2 regions of the Hydrogenophaga sp. RWCD_12 genome follow, and region 1 is predicted to be linked to the other one. Evidence: predicted binding sites of a transcription regulator. Region 1 holds the regulator's gene; the other holds the start of a gene.
What was found. Region 1 encodes FliA, which starts transcription of late flagellar genes. Its sites were predicted from a motif close to CTAAAGTTTNNNNNNNNNNNGCCGNTA; they were not measured.

Region 1 (6,302 bases):
TGCAGCGCGGCGGCACCGCCGCCACGTCGTGCACGAAGCGCAGGCAGGCGTCCTGCATGCGGTCGACCGTGGCCGACTGCATGGCTTTGGCGCCCGAAGCGCCGTACACCGGCGCACCGTCGTCGGTGTAGTCCACCGTCGAGGGTTCGGCCATGGTGCACATCATCTCGAACAGGCCGATGTAGGCGGTCAGCGCAACCATCAGGCGCTCGTCGGCCCAGTCCGGACCGATCAGGCCCTCGCGGTCGACCTGCCCGGGCAGCGAACGGCTGGCGATCAGGTACAGACCGTGCAGGCGCACGCCGTATTCGTCCTGGAAGATCTCGCGCAGCCGGGTCTGCACCGTGCCGCTGTAGCCGAGGTCGACGAACACCAGGGTGTCGCCGCGCTGCACGCCGGTCGCGCGTTGCACGTGCGTCCACAGGCGGGCGCGAAACTGTGCCGACGCTTCGAAGATGGAGCGCAGCGTGTCTTCGCGCAGCACGCGGCGCGCGAAGGCGTCTTCCGGACGGCTGGCGTTGCGGCTCTCCGCGAGGATGGACTCGGCCAAGGCCGGCGGCAGCAGCAACTGACGTGTCAGCGCCGGCATGCTCTTTTCCGACAGCGACCCCGCCAGCAGGTTCACCACGTCGTCGCGCTCGCGCAGGGAAGCGGCGTTGGCGGTGAAGCGCGAGAGCCGCAGCAGCGGCCATGCATCACCGGTGAGCGCCTGCATGGCGCGGGCTGGCAGGTGGCCGTCGCGCAGCAGGAAGGCCGCCTTCACCGGCGCGCCGTCGGCCGCCAGGGCTGCAACCCGCTCGCGCACCCAGGTGGCGAATGCATGCATGACCGGCCCCAGCGTGCCGTAGCCGATGCGGTCGCGCACGTCGGCGGCCATGAAACCGTGGCGGGTGGCCAGCTGGGCGTGGAAGCTGCTGGGCATCGCGGCGCTGCGGTGGATCTCCGGCATCAGCTGCAGCGCCGCGCGTTCGCGCTGCTCCAGCTGGGCCACCACCGCCGGCACGTGGTGGCGCAGATGCACCCCGACCATGCCCTGCTGCTGCGGCGCCCACAGGTCGGCCTTCGGGTTGTCGCCCAGATGCCAGACCTGGGCGGGCTTGAGCTTTTCGCGCTGCAGCACCACGCCAAACATGCCGTTGACCTTGGAGCCTCCGCACTCGCTGGAGCAGTGCACCTGGGCAATGAGTCTGTGCTCGTCGCCCATCAGCGCGGCCAGCAGTTCTCGCAGCTGCACGTGGGAAAAATAGGTGTCGCTGACCACGATCACGCGCAGGCCGCGCGCTTGCGCCGCGCGGATCAGCGCCAGGGTCGGCTCGAAGACGAAGCCATGCGCCTTTTCCGCCTCCAGCTCCAGCGCCACCCAGGGCGCGCGCTCGGTCTCGCTCAGGGCGGGCAGCAGTTCGCGGTAGATCTCCTCGATGCTCACCTCGCGCGTGCGGGCCAGCAGGTGTTTGCGTCGGCGCGCGGCGTCCTCGGCCTTGGCGCGCAGCGGCGCGGTGATGCCGTGGGCCTGCCAGAGCGCCGAATCCTGCAGCGCGAAGAAGACGTCGGTGGGTTTGGCGACCTTGCGCCAGACGATGGTGTCGAAGCAGTCCAGCGACAGCACACGCACACCCTTGGGCACGGCGTCCAGCAGCGTGGGCAATCGGTCGGCGGTGATCTCGGTCATGGTGAACAGTCCGTCTCTGGGGCGATGTGGCCACTGTAGGCAGCCACGCCGCAGGCAAAGGGCCGATCACCGGGCCCCCGACCCGCCAGTTCACCGGATTGGAGCGTGGGGCAGCGACCCGCGCAGCGGCGGCGCATGGGGGCGACGAATTCAGCGCCGGGCCGCCCCAAGCTGAATTCGCACCCCCTCGGGGGGCAGCGACCCGCGCAGCGGCGGAGCGTGGGGGTTCAGTGCTCGCGCAGCTTGGAACGCAGGCGGGCGATCGACTGGCTGTGCAGCTGGCAGATGCGCGACTCGGTCACGCCCAGCACTGCCGCAATTTCCTTCAGGTTCATGTCGTGCTCGTAGTACATCGACATGATCTGCTGCTCGCGCTCGGGCAGGTTCTTGATCGCCTCGACCAGGGCCATGCGCATGCGCTGGTCCTGCAGCAGCGAGGACGGGTCGGCCTCGTTGTCGCCCATGTGGCGGTCCAGGAAACCTTCTTCATCGTCGTCGCGGCCGCTGATGTCTTCGAGGTAGACCAGCTGGGTGCCGCGCACCTTGGCCAGCATGTGCTGGTAGTCGGGCAGCGTCATGCCCAGCTCCTTGGCGATTTCCGATTCCATTGGCGCCCGGTGCAGCTTCTGCTGCAGGCGGTGCACTGCCTGTTCGATGTCTTTCTGGCTCTTGCGCGAGCCGCGGCTCATCCAGTCGCCTTCGCGCAACTCGTCGAGCATGGCGCCGCGGATACGCTGGCTGGCAAAGGTCTCGAACTGCACGCCCTGCGTGGGTTCGAATCGCGCGATGGCTTCGGTCAACCCGATCATGCCGACCTGGATCAGGTCGTCGACCTCGACACTGGGTGGCAGCTTGGCGATCATGTGATGGGCCAGGCGCCGCACCAGCGGGCTGTACTTGCGCAGCTGGTCGTCGCGGTTGAGGGTGCCTTTGGCGGTGTACATCGTCGTCAGCTCCAGAGTTGGGAACCAGCGCCCAGGAAGGGCGATCCCGGTCCGGCGTACCGCGCGTCGCGCAGTCCTTGGGAGGTGTCGGGCCGCTGCGGCCGGCCCAGGGCGCACTCCTGCACGCCGGTCGCCCACACGAGCGGATTCCAGCGTTCCACGTCAATGCCCAGGTGTTTGCGAGCGCAGTCGGTCACGCCGGCCAACACCGGGTGCACCGGCGGCTGCGCCCGTTCGTGGTCCAGCGGCGCAAGCACCGGGGTGGCACCCGCCATGTGCAGCAGCTTGATCGCGCCGTAGGCGTCGACGCTGGCCTGTGGCCAGGGCAGCACAGGCACCAGCACGCGGGCCGAAAGGTTGCTCACCAGCGGCGCCAGTGCGTGGGCCGGGCCGAACATCAGCAACAGGGCTTCGGGTGCGAAGGGCGAGAGCAGTCGCGAGAGCGCGACCGCGCCACCGGCGGCCAGCGCCGTCTGCTGCAGGGTCTTGAGGCCCAAGGCAGCGGGCATCACCAGCCATTCGTGGCCTTCGCCCGGTTGACCCAGGCCCGAGATCGAGCCATCGGTCAGTGCGTGCTGCAGGCCCAGGTGGCTGCCGTCGTTGTCGCGGCGTGCGCTGGCTTCGGTGGCGGTCGCATCGACGATCACTGGCAGGTAGCCCAGGCCCTTGAGCTGCATCGCCAGCAGGCACAGCAGTTCGTAGGCGCCGGCGGGCTGCGCCGGGCTGGCGATCGGCATCATGGCCGGACCGCGCCGCGGTGCGGAGGTGCGCAGGCCGGCGGCCTGGTCGGTGCCGATCTCAAACATGCGAGCCTCCCAAATGCACGCCTTGCGTCGCACCCTGCGAGAAGTAGAAGCCCATCTCGGTGGCCAGCGGGTCGTAGGCCGACTTGCCTTCGGTGCCCAGCGAGATGCGGACCATGGTCGCGGCGTCGGGGTTCTGCCAGTCTTCGGGCACGCGCTGGCCGTTGGCGACGCCGCGCAGCACCACCTGGTGGCGGATCAGGGCGTCGATCGCCGGGCCGAGCTTGACGGCTTCGTCGACCTTGGAGAGCACCACCCCGTGCAGCGTGCTGGCCTTGAACGAGGTCAGCACATCGTCCAGCGTGTCGCCGTGAGCGCCCGCGTTGAGCACCAGCACTTTCTTGACGGCGGGCATGTCCAGCACGTCGAGCATTTCCTGGATGCGCTGGTCGCGCTGACCCAGGCCGGCGGTGTCGATGATGACCATGCGCTTGCCCGAGAGCAGATTCAGCAGGTCCTTCAGCGCGGCGCGGTCGTGCGCCAGGTGGGCGACGACACCGAGCATGCGGCCGTAGGTGCGCAGCTGCTCGTAGCCCGAGACGCGGTAGGTGTCCAGCGTGATCAGGCCGACGCTGGCAGCGCCGTACTGGCGCACGCACTGGGCGGCGAGCTTGGCGGCGGTGGTGGTCTTGCCGACGCCGGTGGCACCGATCAGGGCAACCACGCCGCCCTCGTCGCACAGGCTGGCACCGTTGGGTGCGGTCTTGAGGTTGCGGGTCAGGGTGTCCATCACCCAGCGCACCGCCTGCGGGGCGCCCGAGTCGGCCGGAATGCGGTCGAGCACGGTGCGGGCGATCGCGGGCGAGTAGCCGGCGCGGATCAGCTTGAGCATCAGGTTGGACTGGATCGGGTTCTGCTTGGACGAACCCAGCCAGGCCAGGGTGTTGAAGCGCTCCTCGATCATTTCCTTGAGCGCGGAGAGTTCGACCGCCATGCGCTGGTCACCCATCTGGGGGGCGGCCATGCGCGGGGCCTTCGGGGCAGCGTCTTCCCAGGTCGGCGCGGGTGCCGGTGCACGGGTGCGGATCGGTGCCGGTTCGGGGTCGGCCATCTGCAGGCGCGGTGCAGGACGCGAGGGCGCCATCGTGGCCGGAGCGTGGGCTGGCATCGGGGTCGGCGCGGGGGCGCGCGGCGCGGCCATGCGTGGCGCCGGGGCAGGTGCTTCTTCTTCGGGCATGCCCATTTCGGCGCGGCGCTTGCGCAGCATGCGTTCGCGCACATATTCCTGGAACGACAGCGTGCTCATCGCCATCTGTTCGGTGTCGTTCTGCACCGAGTCGGCGAAGGCCGGTGCCTGGGCGGCGGCGCGGGTGCGGATCGGCTGCATGCGCTCGCTGCGTTCGGGCGCGGCGGGTGCGGGGCTGATCGACGCCAGGCTCTCTTCGGCCGCGGCCATCACCTCGAAGCCGTCGTCGGTGGCGCGGCTGGAGAGGATCACGGCGCTGTCGCCGAAAGCGTTGCGGGCCTTGGCCATGGCTTCGCGCGAGGTCGACGCGGTGAATCGCTGGATGTTCATGCTGCAAGCTCCCCAAGAATCGGGCCGATGCGGATCAGGTGGGTTTCAGGAATTTCGCTGTGGGCCAGGACCTGCAGGCGCGGCGCGGCGCGGCGCAGCAGGCGGGCCATGGCGTTGCGGATGGCGTCGGGCACCAGCAGACAGGCGGGCACACCCTTTTCTTCCTGGCGGTTGGCGATGTCGGCGGCCGACTTCGAGAGCGTCTCGGCCACGCCGGGGTCCAGCGCGCCGGCGCCGTTGCCGGTCAGGGCCTGCATCAGCAGACGCTCCAGGCCGGGTTCGATCGCGATGACTTCCAGTTCCTTGACGGAACCGCCGTAGATCTGCTGGACGATGGCCGGCGACAGGGCGGTGCGCACGCGGCGCGCCAGTTCGACCGGGTCGGTGCTGGCACCAGCGTGTTCGGCCAGCGATTCGATGATGGTCCGGATGTCGCGCACGTGCACCGACTCTTCCAGCAGCAGCTGCAGCACTTTCTGGAAGGTGGCAATGGAGACCATTTTCGGCACGACTTCTTCGATCAGTTTCGGGGCCAGGCGGGTCACGTGTTCGACCAGTTCCTGGGTCTCCGTCCGGCTCAGCAACTTGGCGGCCTGGACTTGCATCAAGTGTGAAAGATGGGTGGCCAGCACAGTCTCGGAATCAACCACCGTAAAACCCGCCATTTGCGCGTGTTCCCTTTGCTTCTCGTCGATCCAGTGCGCCGGCAGGCCAAACGCGGGGTCGGTGGTGGGGGTGCCGATCAGCGGTGTGCCGATGCCGCCCGGGTCGATCGCCAGGAACATGCCGGGGAACACCTCGCCCTCGCCCACCACCACGCCACGCAGGGTGATGCGGTAGCCGCTGGGGCGCAGCTCCAGGTTGTCGCGCACGTGCACCGCCGGCGGCAGGAAACCGACTTCCTGCGCGAACTTCTTGCGCACGCCCTTGATGCGGGTGAGCAGGTCGCCCTGGCGGTTCTTGTCGACCATGGCGATCAGGCGATAGCCCAGCTCCAGGCCCAGCAGGTCGACCGGCTGCAGGTCGTCCCAGGTGGCTTCGCCGTCGCTGGTCGGCGCGGGCGGCTGCTCGACCACCGGCGGCCGCCGCTCTTCCTGCAACCGCCACCAGGCCAGGCCACCCATCAACAGCGCAAAGGTCAGGAACACCACGTGCGGCATGCCGGGCACGATGCCCAGCAGGAACAGCACCGCGGCGGTGATGCCGGTCACGCGGGAAGACATGAACATCTGGCCGATCAGCTGGTTGCCGAGGTCCACATCCTTGCCCACGCGCGAGACCACCATGGCGGCGGCGACCGAGATCAGCAGGCCGGGGATCTGCGCCACCAGCGCGTCACCGACGGCCAGCAGGATGTAACTGTCGGCAGC
Region 2 (6,302 bases), on a different contig from region 1:
CCGCACCGCCATCGTGGCCTACGCGCTGTCGTGCCTGGCGATGTTCGGTGTCTACATCTTCATCGCGCAGTACCTGCAGATGGTGCTGATGCTCACGCCGCTGCAGGCCGGCTGGGCCACCGTGCCCTGGGCCGGCGGCTTCGTGTTCGGCTCGATGGTGCTGGCGCCGCGCATGGCCGCGCGCTACGGCCCCGGCCCGGTGATGGTCCGGGGCCTGGCCGCGGCGGCCGTGGGCATGCTGCTGATGGTGGGCGCCGACGGCCCGTGGGCGCTGTGGGTGCTGGTGGCCGGCATGGTCGTGGTCAGCCTGGGCATGGCGCCGGTGTTCGCGATCGGCACCGAACAGATCATCACCGCGGCACCGCCCGAGCGCGCGGGCGCGGCCTCGTCCATCGCCGAGACAGCCTCCGAGTTCAGTGGTGCGCTGGGCATCGCGCTGTTCGGCAGCGCGGGCACGCTCATCTACCGCCACCAGCTGGACGGCGCGGGGCTGGCCGAGTTGCCGGCACAGGCACAGAGCACGCTCGGCGGCGCCCTTGAAGCCGCGAACCGCTTGCCGCCCGACGCGGCCCGGGCGCTGGTGAGCGCCGCGCAGGCCGCCTTCACCGATGCGCTGCAGTTCACTGCGCTGGTCAGCAGCGTGCTCGTGCTGCTCGCCAGTGTGCTGGCGGCGCGCATGCTAAAACGGGACTCCGGGCGTTTAGACGACTCACACAGGGACAACACCACATGAAACGACGACTCTCAAGGATCCTGATCGCTGCAACGCTGACCATCTGCAGCGCGACATCATTCGCTCAGGGTCTGGCGACCTTTGAGGAGCTGAGAAAAGTGACGGACGCGGCCATGCAGCTTGCTGGTAAAGGTGAAACCGACGCGGCCCTCAAGAGCTTCCGCCATCTGACGGTCATCCCAAAGGCCGAGTTCGACTCGATGCTCGCGCAGTCCGCCGCTTTCCTCCCCACGGTGGCCGCCCGATTTGGCAACCCTATTGGTCAGGAGTTCATCGAGGAGAAATGGGTCGGCAAGTCCATGGTCCGACTGACCTACTTTCAAAAGTACGACAACCAAGCCATGCCTTGGGTCTTTTTCTGCTACCTGGGGAAGAGCGGGTGGGTGATCAACACGTTCCGCTTCGACGACAAGCCGCAAAATTTGTTCTGAAAGGCGATGCCAACGGGCACGCCTGAATCAAAAGATCGCCAGATCCTGCCATGCCGTTCACCCAAGCCCGCTTCGCCACCGCCTTGGTGACCCTGACGCTCCTGGGTGCTTGCGCCCTGCCCCAAGGCGGTACTGCCTACCGCGTGGGGAACAACCCGGCGTTCCTGAGCAGCCAGGATGCGCAGCGCGAGCTGATCCGCGAGACGCTGGAACACCAGGTCAAGCCGCCGCTGGACAAACCGCTTCAACTGCTCAACGCGGCGTTGCCGGAATACCCGATCAAGGCGTTGCAGCAAGGTGTTGAAGGCAGCGTGACGCTGCGGTTCGACGTCCTCGCGGATGGTTCGGTGAGCCATGTGACCGTGGTGGAAAGCCCGAACGACGATCTCTCGGCGGCTGCGCGCGACGCGGTCGCCCAATGGAAGTTCAGCCCGGTCTCGCGCAATGGCGCGGGCGTCACGTTGAAGTTCGCTTTCACCTACCGGTTCGAACTCAACGTCACACCATCGCGTTGACCCTCGTCCCCACCGAGCCGCTGCTGGCCAGCGGCAGGCTGCCGGCCACCGAGTTCAGCAGCGTGGCAGACGCCGACTCCTGCAGGTCCATCGCTTTCTTCAGCACGTGCACCTGGGCCGCCTCGGCCACGGAGCCCTGGCGGGACTGGACCACTCGGTTGACGAGCAGTTCGGGGGAGATTTCGAGGTCCATGGCAGTTCCTTTCAAGGGGTTCCACCTTTATCGGCCGGCGCCCGGTTCGCTTGAGCCGTCCGGCTTGCTTCACCGGTAACAAAACGAACACAATGGCCGCAGAGCCATTTCGGCCAGAAAACACGCCGCCCAGGGAGGGAGCGACATGCATCCAGAGGCACCGCCGCGCCAGTTCGACATCCGCATCGACCGCGCACTCACGCACCCGCAGGTCATCGCCCTGCTCGAAGAACACCTCGCCGGCATGCGCGCCGAGTCGCCGCCCGAATGTGTGTTCGCGCTGGACCTCGACGGCCTGCGCCGGCCCGAGATCACCTTCCTCACCGCCTGGCGCCTGCCGGCGGAGGCCTCAGCCGACACCCCTGCCGGCGCCGAAGGCGAACTGGTCGCCATGGGCGCCCTCAAGGAACTGACACCCACCACCGCCACCGAAGGCGGCCACGGCGAGCTCAAGTCCATGCGCACCAGCGCGCGCCACCTGCGCCAGGGTGCCGGGCAGGCCATCCTCACCGAACTGCTCAGGCTCGCCCGTGAGCGCGGCTACGCACGGGTCAGCCTGGAAACCGGCAGCACGCCGCCGTTTGAACCGGCGATCGCGATGTACCGGCGATTCGGGTTTGAGGCATGTGGGCCGTTTGCGGATTACCGGGAGGATCCGTTCAGTCGGTTCATGACACTCTCTTCGCTGCGCCAGATCCGCTGAGAACCATCGACGGGTCTGAACCTATTCCGCTGGCAGAAACGCGCTGGCCGAGATGGTGTAGTGTGCGTTGCCATGCGCATTGAGGCGTTCGAACTCGGGCGACCTGAACAATGCAGCCCAGTAGCCCATCGAGGCCCAGCGGGACACATGCACATAGCGCGGCGCGTTGTCCGCATTGAGGTTCTGCAGAAACTCCTCCGACAGGTAGCCCGCCTGACGTTTCATCATGGCTCTCATGCCGTTCAGTGCCACCAAGGCTTCGGCGGACGTGGTGTTCTCCGCGAGCGTGACTTCCACAACCACCGTGACCGGACCTCCCTGGGCGACGCTGGTCTGTGCCAAACCCGTCGCACCGAGCAACGCTGAAACAGACAGCGCAGCCACAGCGCACAGGCGGATCAAATGCCTGAACACGGTGCAGCCTTACTTCTTGACCGTGAGCTCATCGTGAACGGCGTGGGCGCCTTCCGATGCGCGCGCGATCTTGAGTGCCTCATCGATTTGCGCCTGGCTGTCGAGCACGCCGATCAGGCGCACGTCGCCCTTGGCGGTCACGACCTCGATGTTGAAACCCTTGAGTGATTCGCTCTGCTGCAGAGCGGTCGTCACATGGTTGGTCACGTCGGCGTCCGGGACGTTGGCGGCCGCGGCCGCGGCTGGGGCTTCGGGCACGGCTGCAGGGGTTTCAGCCGGCTTGCTGCAGCCACCCACCACGATCGTGGCGGCCATGGCGGCGGTGAGGAAGAGTAGTGCAGTGCGCTTGTTCATGGGGGCGATCTCCATCAGATGGGTCGACGGTGCGTGACCCGGCACCCACCATCGCCCATTTCCGAACGCCGGTCGGTGCGCCCGCGAACACTGCCCGTTCAGGCGCGCTTGGCTTCACTGGCTCCAGCCACCCCCACGCGCTCCCGCAACACCGTCTTCAACACCTTCCCATAGTTGTTCTTCGGCAGCGCCTCGACAAACTCATACCGCTTGGGCCGCTTGAAGCGGGCGATCTGATCCAGACAGAAGGCGTCGAGCGTCTTCGCGTCCACCGCCGCGCCCGGCTGTGGCACCACGAACGCCACCACGATTTCGCCCCACTCGGGGTCGGGCGCACCGACCACGGCGACTTCGGCCACGCCGGGCGCGTGCAGCAGCACTTCTTCCACCTCGCGCGGGTAGATGTTGCTGCCGCCGCTGATGATCAGGTCCTTGCTGCGGTCCTTGAGGGTGAGGAAGCCGCCAGCGTCGAGCGCGCCCATGTCACCGGTCCAGAGCCAGCCGTCGCGGATGGCCGCCTGGGTGGCCTCGGGGTTCTGCCAGTAGCCGCTCATGACGCTGTCGCCCTGGATCAGCACTTCGCCGACCTCGCCCACGGGCAGCGGCTGCCCGTCCGGCCCCGCGACGCGGACGCGCACGGGCGTCTGCGCCACGCCGACGGAGGCGATGCGTGCTTCGTGCCGCGGGTGCGCGGTGTCGGCGAGGTGGGCGCGGCTGAGGGCGGTGCCGGTCATGGGGCTTTCGCCCTGGCCATAGATCTGCACGAAGCGCGGGCCCATGGTGCGCAGCGCGCGGCGGATGTCGGCGGCGTACATGGGCGCGCCGCCGTAGACGATGGTCTTGAAGCTCTGGCCGCACTGCGGGGGCGTGAGGCCCTGCGCCTCGGCCTCGTCGACGATGCGCTTGACGATGGTCGGCGCGGCGAACAGCGAGAGCGGGCCGAGCGCGCGGCCGAGGTTGAACAGCTCGGCGGCGTCGAAGCCACCCGAGGCGGGCACCACGTGCCGCGCGCCGGCCATGAGGTGCGGGATCGCGTAGATGCCGGCGCCGTGCGACATGGGCGCGGCGTAGGCGATGGCGTCGCCCGGATCGACGTGGTCGACATCGTTGAAGTAGCCCAAGCCCATGGTGAGCAAGTTGCGGTGCGTGATCATCACGCCCTTGGGCCGGCCGGTGGTGCCGCTGGTGTAGAACAACCAGGCGGTGTCGCCCGGGGCGCGCTCTTCTATATGTGTGAGGCCTTCGCCGTCGTGGATCCAGGCGTCGCATTCGGCGCTGTCGGCGTCGGTCACGCCGTCCAGCCCCGTGAGTTCGGCCGGGTCGGGGACGATGTCCGAGGTCACGAAGGCCCGACGCGCGCCCGCGTTCTCCACGATCCACTGCACTTCCTTGAGGTGCAGCTTGGCGTTCACCGGTACCGCCACCAGCCCGGCCCACCAGGCGCCGAGCAGCAGCTCCAGATAGCGCGGGTGGTTGTGCATGAACAGCACGACGCGATCGCCGGGCTGCAGACCGGACTTTCTCAGGTGAGCGCCCACTCGCGCGGCACGTTCGGCCCACTGGGCGTGGGTGGCGACGACCTGGGTGCCGCTGAAGATCGCGGGGCGGTCCGGGTGTTCGAGGGCCTTGCGCTGCAGCAGGTGGGCGAGGTTCATGGGGCGGCCTCCGGGAGATGGGGTGCGGGTGGGCGCATTGTCGGCGCCGGCGCACGGGCAAGCTGTCGCGTCAGGCTGGCAGAAGGTGTACGGCCTTACAGTGGTTTGCATGAGCGACACCCTGCCCCCGCTGATCACCGCCCTGCTGGACCCGGCGCGGTACCCGCACGCCGTCGAGCGGGTGGAGCTGGTGCAGACGCACGGCGCCTGGGTGCTGCTGGCGGGGGAATTCGCCTACAAGATCAAGAAGCCGGTTCGCTTTCCGTTCATGGACTTCGGCACGCTGGGCGCGCGGCGCCACGCCTGCGAGACCGAAATCCGGGTGAACCGGCGCTTCCAGTCGCACGACCGGCCGGCCACGCAGCTGTACCTGGGCGTGCTGCCCATCGTCGGCACGCCGGAGGACCCGCGCTGGGGCGAGGCCGGCACCGATGGGACTGTCCAGCCGGCGATCGAGTTCGCGGTGCAGATGCGGCGCTTCGACGAGGCGGCGCGGCTGGACCACCTCTGCGTGCGCGGCGCGCTGACGGCGGAACACATCGGCGGGCTGGCGCGGCGCATGGCGGCGTTCCAGGCCCGGGCGGCGGTGGCCGACAAGGCCCAGCCCTGGGGCCACGCGGCGGCGGCGATGCGCTGGCCGCGCGACAACTTCACGTCTCTGCGTTCGCTGCTGAAAGCGCCGGAGGATGCGGCGCTGGTGCGCGCGCAGAGCGACTGGACCGAACAGCGCTTCATCGCGATCGAACCGCTGCTCTCGCGGCGGCGCCAGAAGGGCCGCGTGCGCGAAGGACACGGCGACCTGCACCTGGCCAACCTCGTGCTGATCGAGGACGAGGTGTTGCCGTTCGACGCCATCGAATTCAACGACGAGCTGCGCTGGATTGATGTGGCGAGCGACATGGCGTTTGCGTGGATGGACCTGCTGGACCACGACCGGCCGGGGCTGGCGAACATGCTGCTCAGCGAGTGGCTGGACGCCAGCGGCGACGTGTCGGCGCCCAGCGTCTGGAGCTTTTTCGCCAGCTACCGCGCCGGCGTGCGGGCGAAGGTGGCCGCCATCCGCGCCGGGCAGCAGGCCGACAACCCGGAGGCGGACCAAAGCCTGGACGAAGCGCGGCGCTACCTCGCGCTGGCCGACCGGATCGCGCACCCGCCCCAGTCGAAACTGGTCATCACGCACGGCCTCTCGGGCAGTGGCAAGACCTGGGCCTCGGGCCAGTGGCTGCAGGCCGAGACCAGCGGCCGCGCGATCCGGCTGCGCTCGGACGTGGAGCGCAAACGCCTGCATGGCGTGAGCCCGCTGG

Region 2: ACLIJ1_RS00130 (putative motility protein) is a predicted target of FliA. The motif match lies at 1,901-1,927, and genes of this name have one in related genera.

What each region holds. Positions count from the first base shown of each region.
Region 1 covers NZ_JBKIXC010000003.1:191,451-197,752, forward strand. Annotated here, with positions in the region: gene ACLIJ1_RS12850 (HAD family hydrolase) at 1-1,669, opposite strand, end outside; gene ACLIJ1_RS12855 (RNA polymerase sigma factor FliA) at 1,897-2,613, opposite strand; gene ACLIJ1_RS12860 (hypothetical protein) at 2,619-3,419, opposite strand; gene flhF (flagellar biosynthesis protein FlhF) at 3,412-4,932, opposite strand; gene flhA (flagellar biosynthesis protein FlhA) at 4,929-6,302, opposite strand, start outside.
Region 2 covers NZ_JBKIXC010000001.1:22,035-28,336, reverse strand. Annotated here, with positions in the region: gene ACLIJ1_RS00145 (MFS transporter) at 1-733, shown strand, start outside; gene ACLIJ1_RS00140 (hypothetical protein) at 730-1,164, shown strand; gene ACLIJ1_RS00135 (energy transducer TonB) at 1,215-1,679, shown strand; gene ACLIJ1_RS00130 (putative motility protein) at 1,663-1,872, opposite strand; gene ACLIJ1_RS00125 (GNAT family N-acetyltransferase) at 2,018-2,575, shown strand; gene ACLIJ1_RS00120 (antibiotic biosynthesis monooxygenase family protein) at 2,597-2,917, opposite strand; gene ACLIJ1_RS00115 (BON domain-containing protein) at 2,999-3,343, opposite strand; gene ACLIJ1_RS00110 (AMP-binding protein) at 3,442-4,998, opposite strand; gene ACLIJ1_RS00105 (AAA family ATPase) at 5,108-6,302, shown strand, end outside.